3 regions of the Streptomyces sp. NPDC058812 genome follow, and region 1 is predicted to be linked to each of the others. Evidence: predicted binding sites of a transcription regulator. Region 1 holds the regulator's gene; each other region holds the start of a gene.

Evidence for each region. Region 1 encodes HrcA, which represses chaperone genes, less so after heat shock. Its sites were predicted from a motif close to TTNGCACTCNGNNNNNCNGAGTGCNAA; they were not measured.
Region 2: the regulator HrcA is predicted to act here: its motif matches at 1,246-1,272, upstream of groES (co-chaperone GroES).
Region 3: the regulator HrcA is predicted to act here: its motif matches at 1,246-1,272, upstream of groL (chaperonin GroEL).

What each region holds. Positions count from the first base shown of each region.
Region 1 is NZ_JBHYOB010000001.1:356,898-359,161, reverse strand. It holds gene ACFW48_RS01675 (MBL fold metallo-hydrolase) at 8-742, opposite strand; gene hrcA (heat-inducible transcriptional repressor HrcA) at 933-1,949, shown strand; gene dnaJ (molecular chaperone DnaJ) at 1,950-2,264, shown strand, end outside.
Region 2 is NZ_JBHYOB010000004.1:127,551-129,814, reverse strand. It holds gene ACFW48_RS10065 (polysaccharide deacetylase family protein) at 1-370, shown strand, start outside; gene ACFW48_RS10060 (polysaccharide deacetylase family protein) at 367-1,086, shown strand; gene groES (co-chaperone GroES) at 1,419-1,727, shown strand; gene groL (chaperonin GroEL) at 1,853-2,264, shown strand, end outside.
Region 3 is NZ_JBHYOB010000003.1:395,635-397,898, reverse strand. It holds gene thrC (threonine synthase) at 1-228, shown strand, start outside; gene ACFW48_RS08690 (MoaD/ThiS family protein) at 225-500, shown strand; gene ACFW48_RS08685 (cold-shock protein) at 938-1,141, shown strand; gene groL (chaperonin GroEL) at 1,434-2,264, shown strand, end outside.

The sequences.
Region 1 (2,264 bases):
GCAGTGATCAGCGCGACACGCCGAACCGCGCGGCCAGCGCGTCCCGTTGGGCGCGGACGAACGCCGCGTCCACCACCGCCCCGTGACCGGGCACGTACAGCGCGTCCTCACCGCCCAGGTCGAGCAGCCGGTCCAGGGCGGCGGGCCAGTGCGACGGCACGGCGTCGGGGCCCGCCTGCGGCTCACCGGACTCCTCGACCAGGTCGCCGCAGAAGACGACCTCCGGGTCGCCCGGCACCAGCACCGCGAGGTCGTGCCCGGTGTGCCCGGGGCCCACGTTGGCGAGCAGCACCTGTCGGCCGCCGCCCAGGTCGAGCGTCCACTCGCCGCAGACCTCGTGGCGGACGCGGACCAGCGCGTCGACCGCCTCCTCCGCCAGCCGCGCGTCCAGCCCCTCCGCCACCGCCTCCGAGCGCAGCGCCTCCCGCCCGTGTCCGCCCCGCGCGAACACCGCCTCCGTGCCCACCGCGCCGTAGACCTCCGCGCCCGCGAACGCGGCGGCGCCGAGGACGTGGTCGAAGTGCGGGTGGGTCAGCGCGAGATGTGTCACACGGTGACCGGCGAGTTCCTGCGCCCCCGCGCGCAACCGGGCGCCCTCGCCGAGGCTCGACCCCGCGTCCACCACCAGCGCCGCGCCGGCGCCGACGACCAGCCCCGCGGTGCAGTCCCACACCGGCAGCCGGCGCCGGCCCACCCCGGCCGCGACGCGCTCCCATCCCAGGTCTTCCCAAGTCACCGTCACGACGACGACGCTAGCGCCGCGACACCTCCGTTCACGGCGGCGCGGCCCCGGCCTTGCCGGGGGCGTACCCCACGGCCGTACACTGGGCCGGGGAAGTCTGGCACTCGCACGCCGTGAGTGCCAGGGACGGACCGTGAGACAGGCGACGACAGGCAAGACGCCGGCGGACGACTTCGGGAGGTGTGCGCGAGTGCTCAGTGAACGCAGGCTGCAGGTGCTGCGCGCCATCGTCCAGGACTACGTCGGCACCGAGGAGCCGGTCGGCTCCAAGGCGCTCACCGAGCGGCACAACCTCGGCGTCTCCCCGGCCACCGTGCGCAATGACATGGCGGCCCTGGAGGACGAGGGGTTCATCGCCCAGCCGCACACCAGCGCCGGGCGCATCCCGACCGACAAGGGCTACCGGCTCTTCGTCGACAAGCTGGCCGGCGTCAAGCCGATGACCCCGCCCGAGCGGCGCGCCATCCAGAACTTCCTGGAGGGCGCCGTCGACCTCGACGACGTGGTGGCCCGCACGGTGCGGCTGCTCGCGCAGCTGACCCGGCAGGTCGCCGTCGTGCAGTATCCGTCGCTGACCCGCTCGACCGTGCGGCACGTGGAGTTGCTCTCCCTGGCGCCCGCGCGGCTGATGCTCGTGCTGATCACGGACACCGGCCGGGTCGAGCAGCGGATGGTCGACTGCCCGGCGCCGTTCGGCGAGGCGTCCGTCGCGGACCTGCGCGCGCGGCTCAACAGCCGGGTCGCCGGGCGCCGTTTCTCGGACGTGCCGAGCCTGGTGGAAGATCTGGCGGAGGCCTTCGGGGCCGAGGACCGCGGTACGGTCTCCACCGTGCTCTCCACTCTCCTGGAGACGCTGGTCGAGGAGAACGAGGAGCGGTTGATGATCGGCGGCACCGCCAATCTGACCCGCTTCGGGCACGACTTCCCCTTGGTGATCCGACCCGTCCTCGAGGCGCTGGAGGAGCAGGTCGTGCTCCTCAAGCTGCTCGGCGAGGCGAAGGATCCGGGCGTGACCGTCCGTATCGGTCATGAGAACGCCCACGAAGGACTCAACTCCACGTCCGTCGTGTCGGTGGGCTACGGTTCGGGCGGCGAGGCGGTTGCCAAGCTCGGCGTGGTCGGACCGACCCGCATGGACTACCCGGGAACGATGGGAGCGGTACGCGCAGTGGCACGGTACGTCGGACAGATCCTGGCGGAGTCGTAGGTGGCCACGGACTACTACGCCGTACTCGGCGTGCGCCGCGACGCTTCCCAGGACGAGATCAAGAAGGCGTTCCGGAGGCTCGCCCGCGAGCTGCACCCGGACGTCAACCCCGATCCGAAGACCCAGGAGCGGTTCAAGGAGATCAACGCCGCCTACGAGGTGCTGTCGGACCCGCAGAAGAAGCAGGTCTACGACCTCGGGGGCGACCCCCTCTCGCAGGCCGCCGGCGGTGGCGCGGGCGGCTTCGGCGCGGGTGGCTTCGGGAACTTCTCGGACATCATGGACGCGTTCTTCGGTACGGCGTCGCAGCGCGGG
Region 2 (2,264 bases), on a different contig from region 1:
CCCTTACCTGCCCGGCCTGTCCTACGCCGAGCAGAAGCGCGAGATCTGCGGCATGCAGGACGTGATCGAGAAGCGCTACGGCAAGCGCCCCACCCTCTTCCGCCCGCCCTACGGCAACTACAACCGCGACACCCTGCGCGCCGCCAAGGCCTGCGGCATCGAGTACGCCCCGATCTGGAACGAGGAGGTCTTCGCCGACCACTGGGACTACCGCGAGTGGGACCGGGAGATCCACCCCGGCGACATCGTCCTCACCCACTTCCGGGGCGAGGACGACTGGGGCGGCACCATGCGCGACATGGTCCGCGAGTTCCTCGACAAGGTCACCGCCGAGGGATACGCCGTGGCCCGGTTGGAGGACTACCTGTGAGGCGCGGGCGGTTCCGGCCGGCCGGGGCCGCCCTGGCAGCCGTACTGCTCACCGGCTGCGCCCAGTTCGCCGGCCCCGCGCAGCAGCCGGCGGCGGGAGAGCCCGCTCAGGGCAGCGACCGGGGGCAGAACCTGCCGCCCGTCGTGGACCACGTCCGCACCACGGACCGGGTCGTCTTCCTCACCTTCGACGACAGCGCCGAGCGGGACCCGCACTTCGCCGACCTGGTCCGCGAACGGCGGCTCCCCGTCACCCTGTTCCTCACCGACAACGTCGCCGGACCCGCGTACGGCCACTTCGCCCGGCTCCGCTCGGTCGGCGCGAGCCTGCAGAACCACACCCTGGACCACCGCTCCCTGCGCGGACTGCCCTACGCCGGCCAGCGCGCCGAGATCTGCGGCCAGCAGACCAAGCTCAGGTCCCGCTTCGGCGTCCGCCCCCACCTCTTCCGCCCGCCCTACGGCACGTACGACCCCACGACCCTGCGCGCCGCCGCCGACTGCGGTATCGCGACGGTCGTCCTGTGGCGGGCGACCCTGAACGCCGACGGCGGCCTGAGCTACACCCGCGGCGAGCACCGCCTCCACCCCGGCGACATCGTGTCCGTCGACCCGGACCACCCGACGGGCCTGGGCCTGAGCACCCGCACGGAACGTCTGCTGGAGACGATCGAGGAGCAGGGGCTGAGGGCGGGCCGCCTGGGGGACTACCTCTGACGCCGGGTGGACAAGTCAGCCCGTCCGGCGTTTGAGGGCGAGGCCGTTCAGGCCGAAAGCCGGGGTCTGGGGGCGGCCGTACCCGGCGGGTTCCGCGCCGACGCGGGGTGCGCCACCCGGCCCGGCGTTCACTGAAATACCCCCGACGCGCCGCCGGCATTGGCACTCCGCTTGACCGAGTGCTAATCGCGGTCATAGTCTCGGCCTTGGCACTCCCCACTGGAGAGTGCCAACTACGCGACGGGCAGGTCCGGCACCCGCGACGACGGATCCACCTGGTCGCCACCTCAGACAGTTAACCCCGTGAGATCTCCGAAGGGGGAGGTCGGATCGTGACGACCACCAGCTCCAAGGTTGCCATCAAGCCGCTCGAGGACCGCATCGTGGTCCAGCCGCTCGACGCCGAGCAGACCACGGCTTCGGGCCTGGTCATTCCGGACACCGCCAAGGAGAAGCCCCAGGAGGGCGTCGTCCTGGCCGTTGGCCCGGGCCGCTTCGAGGACGGCAACCGTCTTCCGCTCGACGTCAGCGTCGGCGACGTCGTGCTCTACAGCAAGTACGGCGGCACCGAGGTGAAGTACAACGGCGAGGAGTACCTCGTCCTCTCGGCCCGCGACGTGCTCGCGATCGTCGAGAAGTAGTTCACCGAAGCACCGAAGCACCTTGCTTTACTGCTGCGCCCCTGGCCCCCGCAATCGATATGAAGCCGGGCGCCCGGGGCGCAGTGCCGTTTAACCCCAAGATTTCCGAGAGGGCTCACGCTCCCATGGCGAAGATCCTGAAGTTCGACGAGGACGCCCGTCGCGCCCTCGAGCGCGGCGTCAACAAGCTCGCCGACACGGTGAAGGTGACGATCGGCCCCAAGGGCCGCAACGTCGTCATCGACAAGAAGTTCGGCGCCCCGACCATCACCAACGACGGTGTCACGATCGCCCGCGAGGTCGAGATCGAGGACCCGTACGAGAACCTCGGCGCCCAGCTGGTGAAGGAGGTGGCGACCAAGACCAACGACATCGCGGGTGACGGCACCACCACCGCCACCGTGCTGGCCCAGGCGCTGGTCCGCGAGGGCCTGAAGAACGTCGCCGCCGGTGCCTCCCCGGCGCTGCTGAAGAAGGGCATCGACGCGGCCGTCGCCGCCGTGTCCGAGGACCTCCTCGCCACCGCCCGCCCGATCG
Region 3 (2,264 bases), on a different contig from region 1:
ATCAAGCTGCTGGCCCGCACGGAGGGCATCTTCGCGGAGACGGCGGGCGGCGTGACGGTCGGCGTCACCAAGAAGCTGATCGAGGACGGCGTCCTGGACCCGTCCCTCACCACCGTCGTCCTCAACACCGGCGACGGCCTGAAGACCCTCGATGCGGTGGCCGGCACCGGCCTCACCGCCACCATCCGCCCGAACCTGGACTCCTTCCGAGAGGCTGGCCTCGCATGAGCGTGACCGTTCGCATCCCGACCATCCTGCGCACCTACACCGGCGGCAAGGCCGAGGTCGCCGCCGACGGCGCGAACCTCGGTGAGGTCATCGCCGACCTGGAGAAGAACCACACCGGTATCGCCGCCCGTGTCCTGGACGACCAGGGCAAGCTGCGTCGCTTCGTCAACGTCTACGTCAACGACGACGACGTCCGCTTCGAGCAGGGCCTGGAGACCGCGACCCCGGAGGGCGCCGGCGTCTCCATCATCCCGGCGGTCGCCGGCGGCTGACCCGCCCCTCGTTACCTCTGGTAATCGCGGTAACGCTCAGTTCAACGAATTGCCCCCTCCGTAAGAGAAGCGGAGGGGGCAATTCCATGTGGTTGAGCGCGGTAGGGTTGGGGAACGCGCTCCCGATCGGAAGGTCGGGAACCCTGAATTCCTGCCGCCGGCCCGACAAGATGTAGCCAAAGTGTGGGCGTATTTCGCGGCTTTTGTTCTCTTTGTGTGCCCCGACTTGACCCGAATTCAGGCGAATTCTCGCCACATTCCGGACCAGGTACGTCCAGATTTCTCGTCCGATTGACCTGTTGCAGACGGCAGTTGGACAGATACATTCAGCCGCGGTCGACGCGTTCCGGCGCACGCCCCCAGTCGTGGGGGGTGAGGTCTGACCCGGGTCCGCGAAGTGCGGATCTGTGCAAGGGCCAGTAATAGGGGAGTTAGGCATGGCTCAGGGCACCGTCAAGTGGTTCAACGCGGAGAAGGGGTACGGCTTCATCGCGGTCGACGGTGGTGCGGATGTTTTCGTCCACTACAGCGCGATTCAGATGGACGGCTACCGCACCCTCGAAGAAGGCCAGCGGGTCGAGTTCGAGATCTCGCAGGGTCAGAAGGGCCCGCAGGCCGACATGGTTCGCCTCAGCGCCTGAGACGCGCGACCACGGCAAGTCAGCGGTCTTCTCCGAAGGGCCCGCACCCCACGGGGTGCGGGCCCTTCGGTCTGCCCCGAACCCGCGCCGATCCCCGAGAGGCGCTTGCACTCGGCAGGGTCGAGTGCTAATCATTGCGTTAGCACTCTGAAGGTGAGAGTGACAACGAAGGACCGGGTCGGTGAGGCCCGCAGGCCGGGTGGGGAAGGAACCACGAGGCCGGCGAGCCGTCCGTCGCGGGCGCGGGCGCGGTCCGAAGGAATCACCCCCAGTCCTGGAGGGACCACTTCACATGGCCAAGATCATCGCGTTCGACGAGGAGGCACGGCGCGGCCTCGAGCGCGGCATGAACCAGCTCGCGGACGCCGTCAAGGTGACGCTCGGCCCCAAGGGCCGCAACGTCGTCCTCGAGAAGAAGTGGGGCGCCCCCACGATCACCAACGATGGTGTCTCCATCGCCAAGGAGATCGAACTCGAGGACCCGTACGAGAAGATCGGCGCCGAGCTGGTCAAGGAAGTCGCCAAGAAGACGGACGACGTCGCCGGTGACGGTACGACCACCGCGACCGTTCTCGCCCAGGCCCTGGTCAAGGAAGGCCTGCGCAACGTCGCCGCCGGTGCCAACCCGATGGCCCTGAAGCGCGGCATCGAGAAGGCCGTCGAGGCCGTCTCCGCCGCCCTGCTGGAGCAGGCGAAGGACGTCGAGACCAAGGAGCAGATCGCCTCCACGGCCTCCATCTCCGCCGCCGACACCCAGATCGGCGAGCTCATCGCCGAGGCCATGGACAAGGTCGGCAAGGAAGGCGTCATCACCGTCGAGGAGTCCCAGACCTTCGGTCTGGAGCTGGAGCTCACCGAGGGTATGCGCTTCGACAAGGGCTACATCTCGGCGTACTTCGCCACCGACATGGAGCGTATGGAGGCGTCGCTCGACGACCCGTACATCCTGATCGCCAACTCCAAGATCGGCAACGTCAAGGACCTGCTGCCGCTCCTGGAGAAGGTCATGCAGTCGGGCAAGCCGCTGCTGATCATCGCCGAGGACGTCGAGGGCGAGGCCCTGTCGACCCTGGTCGTCAACAAGATCCGCGGCACCTTCAAGTCCGTCGCCGTCAAGGCCCCG